Regions from separate parts of the Rahnella sp. R3(2024) genome, predicted to be linked through region 1. Evidence: predicted binding sites of a transcription regulator. Region 1 holds the regulator's gene; each other region holds the start of a gene.

Evidence for each region. The regulator PurR, encoded in region 1, represses purine synthesis genes. The targets are predictions, from matches to a motif close to CANGCAAACGTTTGCNTG.
Region 2: the regulator PurR is predicted to act here: its motif matches at 2,273-2,290, upstream of ABSH60_RS15160 (neutral zinc metallopeptidase).
Region 3: the regulator PurR is predicted to act here: its motif matches at 2,086-2,103, upstream of rbsD (D-ribose pyranase).

What each region holds. Positions count from the first base shown of each region.
Region 1 covers NZ_JBHGBU010000001.1:3,959,030-3,963,305, reverse strand. Annotated here, with positions in the region: gene ABSH60_RS18065 (NlpC/P60 family protein) at 1-769, shown strand, start outside; gene ABSH60_RS18060 (YnhF family membrane protein) at 934-1,023, opposite strand; gene purR (HTH-type transcriptional repressor PurR) at 1,357-2,382, shown strand; gene punR (DNA-binding transcriptional activator PunR) at 2,580-3,485, opposite strand; gene punC (purine nucleoside transporter PunC) at 3,622-4,276, shown strand, end outside.
Region 2 covers NZ_JBHGBU010000001.1:3,377,500-3,381,775, reverse strand. Annotated here, with positions in the region: gene ABSH60_RS15170 (GNAT family N-acetyltransferase) at 1-632, opposite strand, end outside; gene ABSH60_RS15165 (DUF441 domain-containing protein) at 634-1,086, opposite strand; gene ABSH60_RS15160 (neutral zinc metallopeptidase) at 1,210-2,088, opposite strand; gene purC (phosphoribosylaminoimidazolesuccinocarboxamide synthase) at 2,315-3,028, opposite strand; gene bamC (outer membrane protein assembly factor BamC) at 3,085-4,164, opposite strand; gene dapA (4-hydroxy-tetrahydrodipicolinate synthase) at 4,181-4,276, opposite strand, start outside.
Region 3 covers NZ_JBHGBU010000001.1:2,133,754-2,138,029, reverse strand. Annotated here, with positions in the region: gene rbsC (ribose ABC transporter permease) at 1-135, opposite strand, end outside; gene rbsA (ribose ABC transporter ATP-binding protein RbsA) at 142-1,647, opposite strand; gene rbsD (D-ribose pyranase) at 1,655-2,074, opposite strand; gene kup (low affinity potassium transporter Kup) at 2,289-4,157, opposite strand.

The DNA.
Region 1 (4,276 bases):
AACGGTTGCAGCGAAAACCACTAAAAAAACCAAAGTGGCACCGGTGAAAGAACAACAGAGTCAGGAAAAAAATGCCAGTAAGAGAGTCAAAAGCACCGAACTGGTGACGCGAAAGGCCTCTTCTGTCAAAACAGTGAAAACGACGCGGGCTGAAAGTAAGGCCGAGAGTAAGAAAGAAAAAACACTCAAAACCACCAGAGCTGAAACCAAAGCAGATAAGAAAAGTAAAACCCGGGCTTTGGCGAAAAACACCACCGCAAAGACCAGCAAGAAAGAAGCGTATGGCCGACACCGAAAAGGCAAGAAATTAGCCGAAGAAGACAGCAAGCCCATTACGTTAAGCGCGACCCACAAGAAACGTTATCAGCATGCTCAGCAAACGGCGATGACCAAGCTGATGCACCAGGTCGGCAAACCTTATCGCTGGGGTGGTACCTCACCCAATACCGGTTTCGATTGCAGTGGTTTAGTGTATTACGCGTATAAAGATCTGATTCGTATCAAAATGCCACGCACCGCCAACGAGATGTACCACCTGCGCGATGCCGCACCGGTGAAACGCGGTGAACTGGAGTCCGGCGATCTGGTCTTCTTTAGAATTAATAACCGCGGTGCCGCGGACCATGTCGGGGTATACGTCGGTAACGGCAAGTTTATTCAGTCTCCGCGTACCGGTGAAGACATCAAAATTACCTCACTGGGCGACGATTACTGGCAAGATCATTATGTAGGTGCACGTCGGGTAATGACCCCGAAAACGATCCGATAATAAGCAGTTCGTTAAATTTGAAGTTCCGCTAATCATCACTGAATAGCATTTAACGAAGCGTTTGTGCAGGGAAGAATGTCGGCGAAAAAGGGTCAATGTGCAAAATTGAAAAAGGGCGATCCCTGTATAGGGTTCGCCCTTTTTGTTGCCCGATGACAGAGCTTTTAGTTCATCACTGCGGTGAAGCTGAAAGCGATAATCATAAGCAACGCGCAAACGGTGGTAATCAACGACAATTTCAGATTACTGTCCATAAAACCCCCTTACGGATCAATTGTGGCGTTTCATTAAGCCACATAAAATGTGTGCCAACGCATTTTCTCATACTTCATCGCTAAAATCCCGCGTTGATTCATGCGCGATATTCCACAATAACACTTCCACTTTGCTGCATTATAAGAGAAAATTGTCGGTTACCACGCCTGTGTGCCGGTCGATTTCACCCGAGAGCGTTTTGCGCCTCACTCTGACGAATCCACCCAACGATTTCACTGCCTTTTTAAAAGCTCGCAGTGAAATCCACGCAAGCAAACGATTAACATAATGCTAACGTGCTGAAACACGTGAGTTCAGGAGTCATTGTTTACATGGCAACGATTAAAGATGTCGCTAAGCGCGCTGGCGTTTCCACCACAACCGTGTCGCACGTCATCAATAAAACACGTTTCGTCGCCGAAGACACCAAAACCGCGGTTCTGCTGGCTATCAAAGAGCTTCACTACTCGCCAAGCGCCGTTGCGCGCAGCCTGAAGGTCAATAACACCAAAACCATTGGCCTGCTGGCGACCTCAAGTGAAGCGCCCTACTTTGCCGAAGTCATTGAAGCCGTTGAAAACAGCTGTTTCTCCAAAGGCTACACGCTGATTTTGTGTAACTCGCATAATAATCTGGAGAAACAACAGGCCTATCTGCAAATGCTGGCGCAAAAACGCGTCGACGGCTTGCTGGTAATGTGCGCGGAATATCCGGATGAACTGCTGAATATGCTGGAAGAATACCGCTCCATTCCGATGGTCGTCATGGACTGGGGCGAGGCGCGCAAAAACTTCACTGACAGCATTATCGATAACGCCTTCGAAGGCGGTTATATGGCCGGTCGTTATCTGATTGAACGCGGGCATCGTGATATTGGCGTGATCCCAGGGCAACTGGCGCGTAATACCGGTGGCGGTCGGTTCCAGGGTTTCGTCAAGGCGCTGAACGAAGCCAACATTCCTCTGCGCGAAGAGTGGGTAGTTCAGGGTGATTTCGAACCGGAATCGGGGTATCAGGCGATGCACAAAATCCTGATGCAGAAACAGCGCCCTACTGCTGTTTTCTGTGGCGGTGATGTGATGGCGATGGGGGCTATCTGTGCGGCAGATGAGCTCGGTTTACGCGTACCGCAGGATATTTCGGTGATCGGATATGACAATGTGCGAAATGCGCGTTACTTCTCTCCGGCATTAACCACTGTGCATCAGCCGAAAGAGCGTCTGGGCGAAATGGCGTTTACCATGCTGCTGGACAGAATTATCAGCAAACGCGAAGAATCACAGACCATTGAGGTCCATCCCAAACTGGTCGAGCGCCGGTCAGTAGCCGACGGCCCTTTCCGCGATTATCGCCGTTAACAAAAATCTGACGCCTGCCTGTGCAGGCGTTTTTTCTCGTCCCGATCAATACTGGCTTCCGGTATCAGCAGCGTTTAAACAGAGACGATGAGGGTATTAACTCCCATCAGGCCAATGCGGGGATAAGAGTTACGTTCTGACCAAACATTTATCACACCAGTAAACATCCGCCTCCCGGAGAGGTGGATGTTTATTTTCTAATCCCGTAACCATTCCTGATTCATCGTTTCTGTATCGCCCATATATTCCAGCAGCCAGGCCAGCGAAGGAGAGGAGTTACTCTGATCCCACGTCAGGCAACACGGGCTGTCAGGGAACGTATTCTCCAGCGCCAGAACCTGTAATTTCTGCTGTTCAATCTGATGACTCACGCGATGAACCGGCATCATCCCTACGCATAAACCTTCGCTCAGACACTCCAGCGCGCAAGTCCAGTCAGGCACGACCAGGCGCCGCTGATTATCCAGCGTCCAGGTATCACGCTTGGGTAAGGTGCGCGAAGTATCCTCCAGACACAGCGCCGGATAAGGCCGCAGTTGGTCATCGTTCAGCCTGCCGGAGAGATGCGCAAGCGGATGCTGAGGGCTGACGACACAGTGCCAATCCATAAAACCCATATCGCGAAAACTGAAACGCCCGCCCACCGGCACCGCCCGCGTCGCGCCAATTGCCACGTCTGCGCGGCCATCGACCAGCGCATCCCAGACGCCGTTAAATACTTCGGAATGAATGATAAGTTCCGTATCGGGGAAATGACGGTAGAAATCGAGCACCAGCCGCCGCGTTCTGGCGGGTTTCACAATTCGGTCTACCGCCACCCGCAGCTCGCCACGCCAGCCGTTTGCGACCTGCTGGCACTGCCGACGCGTAGCTATCATTTTTTTTGTCAGAATCCGTGCTTCATCAACGAAAACTTTTCCGGCAGGCGTCAGCACCACGTCACGGTGACGCCGTTCAAACAAAGGAACAGCCAGCCAGTTCTCCAGCTGACGAACGGTATAGCTGATGGCAGAAGGCACACGGTGAAGATCCTGCGCTGCTGCGCTGAAACTACCGGTACGTGCTACCGCATCAACTACTTCAAGGGCGTATTCTGACCACATCACTTAGCCTTCAATATTTTTCACAGCAGATTGCAAATATTAGCGTTTCACAAGACTGTTATCAAAGCGTTAAACTCTGCATCCCAACTGTTTTCTGCATCACATCATCTGCAATACATAAATTAACGAGACAAAAATGAAACCCTCCTTTGGATTTATGCTCTATCTCGCCGGATTGAGCATGCTCGGCTTTTTAGCCACAGATATGTATCTTCCCGCCTTCAGCGCGATGCAAATCAGCCTGATGACCAGTCCGGGCATGATCAGCGCCAGCCTGAGTATTTTCCTCGGTGGTTTCGCGATCGGACAACTGCTCTGGGGCCCCCTCTCCGACCGCATTGGCCGTAAACCGGTGCTGCTTATCGGCCTGACGCTGTTTGCCATTGGCTGTCTGGGTATTTTGTGGGTGGAAAATGTGCGTGCGCTGCTGGCGCTGCGTTTCTTACAGGCCGTTGGTGTGTGTGCCGCCGCAGTCACATGGCAGGCGATCGTCGTTGACCGTTTCTCACCGGATGTGGCAAAAAAAACCTTCGCCAGCATCATGCCGCTGGTCGCACTCTCGCCGGCTCTGGCACCGCTGCTCGGCGCATGGGTACTGAATCACTTTGACTGGGAAGCGATTTTCGCTCTGCTGACGGGGGTTACGGTGATCCTCCTTATCACCACGTTGACCTTGCGTGATAAAAAGCACGCAGAACATCCTCCCGAAAATAAAGCCGGTTTTGGTACTTTGCTCACTTCCCGTATTTACACGGGTAATGTGATGATTTACGCCGCCTGCTCTGCGGGTT
Region 2 (4,276 bases), 580 kb from region 1:
ATACCTGCCAGCGTTGATTTGCCACGGCCACGCGGCGCAGTCAGCACCCACACACCGGATTTTGCCTGCATCAGCCGTTGCAGAATCGTCTGCTGCTGCGGCGTTGGCTGACCATCAGGCGGCAGCCACCGTGCCGCAACGGGCAACGGGGAAAGTTCAAAATCGGTGTCTTGTCTGCACAGTGCAACGTGCGGCGCGTTTTGCAGCAAACGCTGAAAACGATGGATAAAACGGGGCGTGGCGATCGGTTGCGGCTGTTCACTCCAGCGCAGGCTGTCGCTGTCGGGCTGTTGCGCCCAAAGCTGCCATGGCGGCACCAGCAAAATCAGCCAGCTTCCTGCTTTCAGCGTGCCGGAAAATGCAGCCAGTGCCTCAACATCCAGCCCGCTGCGCGCATCAAAAATGCCGTGTAAAACGTCCTGACCCAGCAGCGTCCGGGCCGCAGAGGGTGAGCAGGCGTTCACGCCGGCGGGCGGCGAATCACTGAGCCACAGCCAGTCGCCTTCGCAGCCTGCCGACACATGTCTGGCCTGCTCTTCACACCAGCCCGCTTCCCCGCTAAATACCAGTAAACGCCGCACACCCTGGTGCTGCATCTGATGCTGTAATGAGGTCAGGGACGTGGCAGGCATGTCAGCTTTTCCCTACCAGCATCGACAGTAAACCGGCGGCGATCAGCGGCCCGACCGGCACGCCTTTAAACAGCGCGACGCCGAGCACGGTGCCGACCAGCAAACCTGCAACCAGATGGGGCTGCGTTCCCATCAGCGTCAGACCGCGCCCGCCCAGCCACGACACCAGCACGCCGACCAAAATAGCGGCAATAGATTTCCAGTGCAGGAAGGAATGCACAATGGTGCTGGCACTGATTTTCCCGCTGGCAATAGGCGCCATCACTCCGACAGTCAGAATGATAATGCCGATGGTCAGGCCGTATTTTTCTATCCAGGGGAAGAAGTTGTTCAGCGGCGTGATACGTACCGTCAGCAGGAAAAACATCGCGATAGTCACCGCGCTGTTATGACTGATAATGCCGAGCCCGGCAAACACCAGTAAGATCAAAAGGGTTGGATCGAGAAAAGCCATAGCGTTCCCTGCGTTTTCCTGTCAGGAAGTAAAAAAGGCTCCGGGGAGCCTTTTGAATCGGTCATTGATTATTGAACAGTTTTTGCAGCCAGACCAGAACTGAATAGCCTGCATTTCGCCGAATCAGAGGCTGGCAAAGGTGTTGCACTGATCGGGATTACCGGTATCAAAACCGCGCTTGAACCAGGTATACCGCTGCTGAGATGTGCCGTGCGTAAAGCTGTCCGGCACCACGCGCCCCTGGCTTTGCTGTTGCAGACGGTCATCGCCGATCGCCTGCGCGGCGTCCAGCGCCTCTTTCAGATCGCCCTCTTCAAGCACATTTTGTTGCTGCATGGCATGTCCCCAGACGCCGGCGTAGCAGTCAGCCTGGAGTTCCATTTTCACCGACAGCTGATTCACCGCCGCCTGCGATGCGCCCTGCTGCATCTCGCGCACCTTGCGTTCAATGCCCAGCAGATTTTGTACGTGATGGCCGACTTCGTGCGCCACGACGTAACCCTGTGCAAAATCACCGCCCGCGCCCAGTTTGTTCTGCAGTTCCTGATAGAAGGAGAGATCGATATACACCGTGCTGTCCGCCGGGCAGTAGAACGGCCCCATAACCGACTGGCCGGTACCGCAGCCGGTGCGGGTTGCGCCACGGTACATCACCAGTTTCGGTTCGCGGTAAGTCATCCCCTGTTTCTGGAAGATTTCTTTCCAGGTGTCTTCTGTAGAAGCGAGGATCACCGAGGTGAATTTCGCCTGCTCGTCATCTTTCGGGCTGATGGATTGCGATTGTGTCTGCTTTTGCACACCACCGGACTGCCCGCCATCGATAAGCGGTGTCAGATCAATGCCGTAATAACCGGCGACCAGCACCACGATAATAATCACGATGCCACTTTTCCCACGGATCGGCAGACGCATTCCGCCACCGCCCGGACCACCACCGGAGTTGGATCCCTGTCCGCGTCTGTCTTCCACATTGTCGCTTTCGCGACGCCCTTGCCAACGCATACTCCACCTCCAGACTGTTTTTATAAAGACTAGCCAGCGCGCGCGGTTAATACCATCTGCGCAAGGACGTAATTTTAGGTCAGAAGGCATTAAATGAAATAAAACAGTGGGGAAAAGGGGAAATTAAATGCGCAGGAAGAAATCGGGTGGCACACAAATACCACCCGGTTTGATACAGCCCCGCTACGTAAACGATTGCGCGTCAGGGCTGAAAACTGACTGACGATCAGTCCAGTTTCACACCGATGCGGCGAGCAACTTCTTCGTAGGCTTCGATCAGGCCACCCAGACTCTGGCGGTAGCGATCTTTATCCATCTTGTTCAGGGTTTCTTTATCCCACAAGCGGCTGCCATCTGGCGAGAATTCATCACCCAGTACGACTTCACCGTTGAACAAACCGAACTCGAGTTTGAAATCGACCAGAATCAGACCGGCATCATCAAACAGTTTGGTCAGCACGTCGTTGGCTTTGTAGCTCAGCTCTTTCATCCGTGCCAGATGCTCTTCGTTCACCCAACCGAAGGTTTTGCAGTAAGACTCATTGATCATCGGATCATGCATCGCATCGTTTTTCAGGAACAGATCGAACAACGGTGGATTGAGTACCAGACCTTCTTCAATGCCCAGACGTTTTACCAGCGATCCTGCAGCACGGTTACGGATAACGCATTCAACCGGGACCATATCCAGTTTTTTCACCAGCACTTCGTTGTCAGACAGCAGGCGTTCCATTTGTGTCGGAATACCGGCTTCTTCCAGCTTAGCCATGATGAAATGGTTAAATTTGTTGTTAACCATGCCTTTACGGTCGAACTGCTCAATACGCTGACCATCCAGTGCTGACGTATCGTTGCGGAATTCCAGCACCAGCAGGTCCGGGTTTTCTGTGGTGTAGACGGTTTTCGCCTTGCCGCGATACAACTCAGCTAACTTTTGCATCTTTACTTACTCCAGTGGAAAAAACAGATGTAAAAAGGGGCCGAAGCCCCTTGGTATTATTTTGCACTGCTCTGACTAAATGCGGCCTGCATGACCGCCACCATCGCGTCGTTCTGCGACTGGCTGAGAGCATGTCCTTTTGGATCAAGGAACTGCAAGCTACTGCGGTTGTCGAGGTCGCCAACCTGAAGTTTGTAATCACCGGATGACAGACCCGGATCTTTCGCACCCAATGTCTGCCACGCATCGTCATTCAACGGTTTGTAGGTGACGGATATTGTGCCCTGCGGACGGCTGCTGTCGGTCACTTTCATGCCGGCTTTCGCCAGGGCATTCGGCAAGCGATCCCACACCACGCCATAGCTGGTACGCACGATCAGCACCGGCAGGCCGGTATCGTCTGCGCCGCTCTGCACGTCGATCTCGCCAACGCGACGATTATCGAGACGGGCTTGCGTATCCTGCTGCACTTTATCCAGATTTGCGGTAATGGAGTTCATCATCTGGCTGTTATAACGCTGGATTTCAGCCGATGTGGTGACCGCTTTATCCTGCTGTTTCAGTTCAAGCGTTTTCACGGTCAGGGCTAACTGGTAGCTCTGCTGTTTCACGCTGATCTGATAACGGCCCTGATACTGGAAGTCTTCATCTGCACGATTCCAGTTAACGAAATCAGTGGTCAGCGTCTGGTTAGCATCATCACGGTTAGCGATGGTGTAATTGTTTTGCTGAACGGCTTTCACCACGTTGTTCCACAAATCACGGTTCTGAGCGGTGTTTTCCAGCAGCACGGTACTGCTGTCGCCGGAGAATTGCGTTTGTGAACCGTTCAGCAAGGCCAGAGGCTGCATCGGTGGACGGATGTCGAGCTGTTTGCCCACCGCACCTTGCATTGCACCGGCCTGAACATCGTACGTTCCGTTCTGTACAGGCAGAATCATCCCGGCAGGGGCTTTCAGCTCATGCAGGGCGGGTGCATCCAGATAGGATTCATCGCCGCTCACCTGGCGCTTGTAGCGCTGGTCGCTTGAACAGGCCGCCAGCAGCATGATCAGGGAAACCCCAACCACTTTCGCTACGGCTGATTTCTGCAATCGGGTCATCTGGAAACTATTCTTGTCAAATAAAGAGGCCATCAAATCTTCCTAAGAGTTACAGCAAACCGGCGCTTTTTAATGCGTGTTCCACGACCGGACGGGCAGCATCTGTTAACGGCGTCATAGGCAGACGCAGAGTATCTGTTGCCAT
Region 3 (4,276 bases), 1.8 Mb from region 1:
ATTCACTGTGAAGAAATTCGGGCTCATTGAAGAGACAACGGCAATCAACACCAGCAGCGCAATCAGAGACTTCTGCTCCAACAACCACTCTTTACTGATCCAGCGCTTTTTGGCTGATAATGTCTGAGAACTCATATCTGATTACTCCTGCGTCACGCGGTATTGCTTGCCGACAGCGGCTGCCATCAACACTTCTTGCGTAGCCTGTGCTATCGGGAATTCACCGCTTAAATGACCTTCGTGCATCACCAGAACCCGGTCACTCATGCCAATGACTTCAGGCATTTCTGAGGAAACCAAAATGATGCTTAGCCCTTCGCGCTTGAACTGGTTAATAAGCTGGTAAATTTCTTTTTTTGCACCGACGTCAACGCCGCGCGTCGGTTCGTCGAGGATCAGGACTTTTGGCCGCGTCATTAATCCGCGGGCAATCGCCACTTTTTGCTGATTACCACCGGAGAGCAGGCCAATAGGCTGCATCATCGATGGTGTTTTAATATTGAAGAGACGAATGAAATCTCCGACAGCCTGTTGTTCATCAGCATGTTTGAGACGTCCGCCGCCGTGGCTGAAATAACGCAGCGCTGTCAGCGACATGTTCTCTTTCACTGACATCCCAAGCACTAAACCATCACGTTTGCGGTCTTCAGAAATGTAAACGATGCCGTTCGCCAGCCCGTCCTGCGGTGAGTGAGTCACCACTTCGCGGCCATCCAGTGAAACGTTGCCACTTTTGCGCGGCAACGCGCCATACAGGATTTTCATCAGTTCGGTACGACCCGCACCCATCAACCCGGAAACGCCGAGGATTTCGCCGCTGTGCAGATCAAAGCTGACGTTATCCACGCCCGGCCCGCTGACATTACGCACCTGCAAACGCAGCGCACCGCGTTCATGATTAATGCGGGGATATTGTTCTTCGAGGCGACGGCCAACCATCATTTCAATCAGCGTGTCTTCCTCCAGCGAACTGACCGGACGCTCAGCGATGAACTGCCCGTCGCGGAAAACGGTGACGTCGTCGCAGATTTCAAAGATTTCTTTCATACGGTGGGAGATATACACCACGCCGCAGCCAGCCGCTTTCAGCTCACGAATGACGCTGAACAGAGAGGCGGTTTCGGTATCGGTCAGGGCATCCGTCGGTTCATCCATAATGATGACTTTGGATTCAAAGCTCAGCACCTTGGCAATCTCGACCATTTGCTGGTCGCCGATGGATAAATCCCCCACCAGCCGGTTGCTTTTGTAACGCAGATTCAGGCGCGCCAGCAGTTTATCGGCCTCGGCATACATCTTTTTCCAGTTGATGCGGCCAAAACCGTTCACAAACTCGCGGCCAAGGAAGATATTCTCGGCAATGGTCAGTTGAGGGATTAGGTTTAATTCCTGATGGATAATGCCGATCCCGGCTTCCTGCGACGCTTTCGGACCGTTAAACACCGTTTCCTTTCCGAGGAAATGCACTGAACCGGCATCTTTTTGATAGATGCCGGTCAGCACTTTCATCATCGTGGATTTACCCGCGCCGTTTTCACCCACCAGCGCCATGACACGTCCCGGATAAACGCTGAGCGCCGCGCCGGAAAGTGCTTTTACGCCGGGAAAGGCTTTATCAATCCCTGTCAGTTGCAGCAAAGGTTGCATAAAGGCCTCAGAAGGTTACGCCGGCACACAGGATCACATTCGCGTACGGCGAACATTCCCCGCTGCGGATGACAGCCCGACTTTTTTCGGTTTGCGCTTTGAATGCCTCATGACTGACGTAATCCAAAGCAATGGTGTTTCCCTGGTGTTGTTCGAGTTGTGTCAAACGGGCGAGTAACGCTTCATGGAGTTGAGGATTTTTCGTGAGGATTTCCTCTGCGAGGATAGCCCGCTCAACCTGCATCTCGTGTGTCACTACCTCTAAGACTTGTAAAAAGGTGGGAACTCCCTGGGTTAGCGCCAGATCGATGCGCTGGCAAGCTGCTGGCACCGGAAGTCCGGCATCGCCAATAACCAGCTGATCGGTATGACCTAACCGGGCAATAACAGTTGAGATTTCGGCATTTAACAGCGGTGACTTCTTCATTTTGACTCCTACAGCGAAACGTTTCGCTCACGGATGAGTTTATGAAAATGTCCGCACAAGGCAACGAAGATGTGATGGAATTGTGATCAGCGTCGAAACGTTTCGCTGAATGATTCAGAAATCAGAGGGCAATTTGAGTTAGTCGTTTCAGAAAGGATTACGCGCAAACAAAACAGGGTACCCGAAGGTACCCTGTCAGAGACTCAACTGAACGTCAGATTTCCACCTGAGTACCCAGTTCGATAACGCGGTTCGGCGGGATCTCAAACTGATCTGGCGCGCGCAGGGCGTTTCGGCTCAGGGCCATAAACAGCTTACCGCGGAAGTAGAGATACCACGGACGCTTGGTCAGGATCAGCGATTCATGCGACATAAAGAACGACGTTTCCATCATCCGGCACGGCAACCCTTCCAGACCGCAGCGATGGAAGATCTCTTCCACATTCGGCGTTTCTTTAAATCCGTAACTCGCCACCACCCGCCAGAACGTTGGCGACAGTTGCTCAATGGTGACGCGCCGGACGTTATGCACATAAGGCGCATCTTCCGTTCGCAGCGTCAGCAAGACCACCCGCTCATGCAGCACTTTGTTGTGCTTGAGGTTGTGCAGTAAGGCAAAAGGAATGACGTTGATGGCACGGGACATGTAGACCGCGGTGCCCGGAACACGAACCGGCGGCGATTTCTCCAGAGAAGCGATCATTGCCTCGAGAGAATTCCCGTGTTCGTTCATACGGCGCATAAGACGGAAGCGCTCGCTTTTCCAGGTGGTCATCACGATAAACATGCACAAACCGAGCGTCAGCGGCAACCAGCCACCGGAGAACAGTTTGGTGGCATTCGCGGCGAACAGTGGAATATCCATAAACAGCAGACCGATCAGCAAAATTCCCACCAGGAACGGTTTCCAGTGCCAGTTTTTCAGCGCCACCGTGCAGGAGAGAATGCTGGTCAGCACCATGGTGCCGGTCACGGCGATACCGTACGCCGCCGCCAGATTGCTTGAATGCTCGAAGCTGGCGATAACGATAACCACCGCGAAATACAGCAACCAGTTTATGGCCGGGATGTAAATCTGACCCGCTTCCATTTCCGAGGTGTGGATGATGCGCATTGGCGGTAAGTAGCCCAGTCGCACAGCCTGACGCGTCAGGGAGAACACACCGGAAATCACCGCCTGAGAAGCGATGATGGTCGCTAACGTGGCTAAAACCAGTAACGGAATCAACGCCCAGTCAGGAGCCAGCAGGAAGAAGGGGTTTTTGATCGCTTCCGGATTTTTAAGCAGCAGCGCGCCCTGACCGAAATAGTTCAGAACCAGAGACGGCAATACCACGGTGAACCAGGCCAGACGGATCGGGAATTTCCCGAAATGGCCCATATCGGCATACAGCGCTTCCACACCGGTAATCGACAGAACCACCGCGCCGAGTGCCAGGAAGGAGAAGGATTTATGCTCAATAAAGAAGTTAACTGCCCACATCGGGTTCATGGCACGCAGCACTTCCGGGTTCTGCATGATGCTGTTCACGCCAAGAACCGCCAGCGTCAGGAACCACACCAGCATTACCGGGGCAAAAAGTTTCCCCACGATACCGGTACCGTGTTTCTGAATAATGAAAAGCAACGTCAGGACAGTAATAGAAAGAGGAACGATATAAGGATCAAGGGACGGTGCCGCGATCTCCAGACCTTCCATCGCGGAAAGCACTGAGATGGCCGGCGTGATCACCACTTCACCATAGAAGAAGCTGCCCCCGATGAGGCCGAGGATCACCAGAACCGCCGTGGTGCGTGAGGACGTATTCCTGCCCGCCAGAGACATCAGCGTCAAAATACCGCCTTCGCCCGCATTGTCCGCCCGCATCACATAAGTGAGGTATTTGAGCGACACAATCAGGATCAGCATCCAGAAAATCAGAGAAAGAAAACCAAATACGACGCTAGGCTCAACATTGAAACCATAGTGTCCGGAAAAACACTCTCTTAAGGTATAGAGAGGACTGGTACCAATGTCGCCATAGACCACACCAATGGCGGCCAGGGTTACTGCTGGGAGTGACCGTTTATGTTCAGTGCTCATATTTCGTTTCTTTTTTGCTCGAACATCCGTAAGCGATGCGTGCGCTCAGTCCAATGATGCCCACTAAAAGGCGCACAGTATGCACGAATAAATCAGATTGCCTACCCTTAAATGTGCAG